One region of the Frigoribacterium sp. Leaf164 genome, then DNA from elsewhere that is predicted to be linked to it. Evidence: predicted binding sites of a transcription regulator. Region 1 holds the regulator's gene; the other holds the start of a gene.
The links. The regulator LexA, encoded in region 1, represses DNA repair genes until DNA is damaged. The targets are predictions, from matches to a motif close to TCGAACANNTGTTCGA.
Positions count from the first base shown of each region.

Region 2: a site for LexA is predicted at 1,327-1,342, ahead of ASF82_RS04890 (DNA polymerase III subunit alpha). Genes of this name have one in related genera too.

Region 1 is NZ_LMOX01000003.1:24,676-26,873, forward strand. It holds gene ASF82_RS08125 (histidinol-phosphate transaminase) at 1-160, opposite strand, end outside; gene ASF82_RS08130 (hypothetical protein) at 224-604, opposite strand; gene lexA (transcriptional repressor LexA) at 857-1,543, shown strand; gene hflX (GTPase HflX) at 1,667-2,198, opposite strand, start outside.
Region 2 is NZ_LMOX01000001.1:1,085,656-1,087,853, reverse strand. It holds gene ASF82_RS04895 (FUSC family protein) at 1-1,272, opposite strand, end outside; gene ASF82_RS04890 (DNA polymerase III subunit alpha) at 1,379-2,198, shown strand, end outside.

The DNA of each region.
Region 1 (2,198 bases):
CGGCGATCGACGCGACGATGTCGCGGGCCACGTCGGCGGGCACGGGATGCGTGTTCTCGTTGACGTTGAGGGCGACGGGCACCTTCTTCTGGGGGGCGCCGTACGGGGTCAGGCCGCGGAGGTCGTCGCGGAGGGGCAGGTCGTCGAGACTGAAGGACACCCCTCCATGGTAGGCGCGAGGCGCGCCCCGACCGTCACCGGGACGACGGCCGCTGCCGACGGGTCAGTCGGAGTACTTCGTCGGGACGGCGAGGGTCTGCCCCGCGCTGACCTCGGCGCTGCCGAGGGCGTTCAGCCGGACGATGTCGCTGACGACGTCACGGGGGTCTTTCGTGGGGGCGATCTCGTGGGCGACCTGCCAGAGCGTCTCGCCGCCCTCGACCGTGACGTGCTCGAACGCCACGGCGGCCGAGCTGTCGGAGGCCTGCGCCCCGGGGCCGGCGAGCAGGACGCCGCCGACGATGCCCGCCACGCCCAGCGCGACGGTGGCGGCCACGACGCGACGCCCGCGGCGCGTGATGCGGAGACGGGTGCGGACGGGGGCGGCGGCGGGGGTGCCGTCGATGCTGGGGGCGATGCTGATGCTGCTGATGATGGCGCTCATGGGGTGGGTCCTTTCACCGCGAGAGAAGACTGCGAATTCGTGCCCGGCACTCGGCCGGGAATGCCGGACACGAAGACGTGTTCCGAACATACATTCGATCCGTGGTCGATTCAACCCCTCATCCCCCTCCGACGCCCTCCGGATCTGCGACACACTCGAACAGGTGTGTGGCTGGGGCGTCGTCATCGGATACGGTTTCGATCGATGGTGGGAGTCAAACAGCGACCACCGACATCCGACGTCAGGAGACAGATGAGCGACCCGCAGCGCGCGAGCGCGGCCGTGACGGCCCCCTCCCGCAAGGCACTGACGGCGAAGCAGGAGTCGATCCTGGCGGCCATCCAGGCGAGCATCGCCCAGAGTGGCTACCCGCCGAGCATGCGCGAGATCGGCGACGCGGTCGGCCTCCGCTCGCTGTCGAGCGTCACGCACCAGCTCAACCAGCTCGAGCTCGCCGGCCGCATCCGCCGCGACCCGAACCGGCCCCGCGCCCTCGAGGTGCTCGCCGACGAGTCGGCCCCCTCCGCTCCCGTCACCACCATCCTCACCAGCAGCGACGACGGCGACACCGCCCACGTGCCCATGGTCGGCCGGATCGCCGCCGGCGTGCCCATCACCGCCGAGCAGCAGGTGGAGGACGTCATGCCCCTGCCCCGCCAGCTCGTGGGCAAGGGCGACCTCTTCATGCTGCGCGTCGTCGGCGACTCCATGGTCGACGCCGCCATCTGCGACGGCGACTGGGTCGTCGTCCGCCAGCAGCAGAGCGCGGAGAACGGCGACATCGTCGCCGCGATGCTCGACGACGAGGCGACCGTCAAGGTCTTCCGCCAGCGCGACGGCCACACCTGGCTGCTCCCCCGCAACAGCGCCTTCGAGCCGATCCTGGGCGACCACGCCCAGATCGTCGGCAAGGTCGTGGCGGTGCTGCGCTCGGTGTAGCGGGCTGGGTCGCGGCGGCCTCGACGGCACGACCCGCGACTCCTGCACCACCGTCGATCGTGACGACGAAGGCCCCCCGCCGAGACGGCAGGGGGCCTTCGTGCTGTGGCGGAGGGCCGGCGCTCAGCGCCGGGCGACCGCCGGCTGCACGAACGGTGCCAGGGCGGCCACGTCGCTCGGGTACACCCGGGCGTGGAGGCGCGTGCCGGCCTCCTCGTAGTCGGTCGAGACGACGCGGCCCGCGTCGTGCAGGTGCGCCACGACCTCTCCGCGGTCGTACGGCACGAGCAGGTCGACCTCGACCTCGGGCTCCGGCAGGAGGCCGGCGACGCGGTCGAGCAGCTCGTCGACGCCCTCGCCCGTCCGGGCGGAGACGAAGACCGCCGAGGGCTCGAGGCCCTGCAGCACGAGCCGCTGGTCGGCGTCGACGAGGTCGGCCTTGTTGAAGACGACGACCTCGGCGATGTCGTGGCCGTCGACCTCGGAGATCACCTGGCGCACGGTCGCCAGCTGCGCGGCCGGGTCGGGGTGCGAGCCGTCGACCACGTGCACGATGACGTCGCTCGCGGCGACCTCCTCGAGGGTCGACCGGAACGCCTCGACGAGCTGGTGCGGCAGGTTGCGCACGAAGCCGACCGTGTCGACGTACGTGAAC
Region 2 (2,198 bases), on a different contig from region 1:
GACGGGGCCGGTGCTGTCGGTGCCGCCCTCGGTGGGCTCGTCGCCCGCGCGGCCGTCGGCGGGGCCGGTGCCGCCCTCGGCGTCGCTCCCCGCGCCTCCCCCGCCCTCGTCGGCCTCCCCCTCGTCGTCGTCGGGTCGGGGCGCCGTGGTGTCGTCGGGGTCGAGCGCGGCGATGATCCGGCCCATCGACACGGCGATCGAGACGCCCCCGCTGGTGTCGGTGGTGGGCAGGTGCCGGTGCTCGTCGATCGCCTCCCAGAGGTCGGCGACCCGGCGCCGGGCCTCGACGAACGCGTCGACGTCGTCGCCGCCCCGGAGCCGGACGACCTCGGCGACGGCGTGCGCGGCGCGGGCGACGACCGGCGCGAGCTCCTCGACGATCCCGATCTGGCGGCCGATGCGGCGCCCCAGGATGCCGGAGACCTCGGCCATGTCCTGGAGGTGGAACCCCACGCGCTCGAAGACGACGAGGTCGGCGTACTCCTGGCCGAGGTCGCGGCGCCGGAGCTTCCAGCGCGGGTTGAGCCGGCGGGACTCGTCGGCGTACTGCACGGCGTCGCGGACCCGGCGGAGGGTGCCGGGCAGCTCGGCCACGCGGCGCTCCCAGTCGTCGCCCTCCAGCGGCCAGCGGGCCTCGAAGACCGCGGCGACGTCGTCGGTGCGGTCGGCGAGCGATGCCTGCAGCGAGCGCAGCCGCTCGTCGGCCCGCCCGGCGTAGAGCGGCGGCACGAGCAGGTAGTTGACCGTGAGCCCGACCACCACGCCGACCGCGACCTGGATGACGTAGCCCGTCGAGTAGTCGGCCTGGTCGCCCTCCGTGGTCGCGCTGCCGCCGAGCAGCAGCACGAAGAGCCCGGCCGTGAGCACCCAGTCCCGCCCGGCGCCGAGCCGGCGGATGCCCGCGAGCAGCGTCCCCACGCCGACGACCGCCGCGACGGCGAGCACGCCGGGCTGCCCCTCCTGGAGCGAGAAGACGACCGTGGCCAGCACGATGCCCACGACGAGGCCGAGCAGGGTCTGCACCCCCTGGCGGAGCGACGCCTTGATGGTCGGGTACATCGCGATCACCGCGCCGAGCGGGGCGTAGTACGGGTACTCGGCCGCCACGCCGGGCACGTGGGGCGCCAGCCAGTAGGCGAGGGCCGCGGCGAGCGCCGCCTTCACGGCCAGCAGGAGGCGCGGCTGGCCGAGCAGGACGCGCGCCCACCGCGAGGCGGTGCGGACGTCGGCCCGGACGTCGGGGCGGGAGCCGCTCGGGCGTCGATCGGGCATGCACCGATGATGACAGCCCGGCGGCGGCGCGGCCCGGCCGAGGACGTACACTGATCGAACACACGTTCGACCAGACCTGGCCGGGGTCCCGACTCGGAGCACGACCATGCGCTTCACCCACCTCCACGTGGCCTCCTCGTTCAGCGCTCACCACGGCACGACCCCGCCGGCCCAGCTGGTCGAGCGGGCGGCGGCCGACGAGGCCGACGCCCTCGCGATCACCGACCGCGACGGGCTCTACGGCGCGATCCGGCACATCGGGGCCTGCCGGGCGGCGGGCATCGATCCGATCGTCGGGGTGGAGCTGGGCTGTGCCGACGACCGGGCCGAGGCGTCGACGACCACGGCGGCCGGCAGCCGGACGGCCGCCTCCGCCGCGGCCCCGGTCGACCGGGTCGTCGTGCTCGCCCACGGCTCCGGCGAGGGCCGGGCCGGGGAGGGCTGGGCGTCGCTCTGCCGCCTGATCAGCGCCGCGCACGGCCGGGCCACGCGCCGGGCGGCGGGCAGCGCCAACAGCACGGCGACCATCGGGCGCTCCCGGCTGCGGGCGTTCCTGCGGGGCGAGGAGGGCGCCTCCGCCACCGTGCTGCTGGGCCCCGACTCCGACGTGGGCCGGCTGGTGCGCGAGGGGCGCAGCACCGCGGCCGCCGCCTCCCTCGCCGACTGGGCCCGCGAGCTGCCCGGGGGCGTCGTCGTCGAGGTCGTCTGCCACCTCACCGAGCCCGGCGAGAGCCGGAGCGTCCGGCACGCGGCCCGGATGCTCGAGCTCGCCGAGCACGTGGGGGTGCCGGCGGTGCTGACCAACGCGGTGCGCTACCTCGACGCCGACGGCGCGGTGACGGCCGACGTGCTGGACTCGGCGGGCCACCTGGCACCGCTCGGCTCGTTCACGCCGCAGCCCAACGCGCAGGCGACCCTGAAGAACG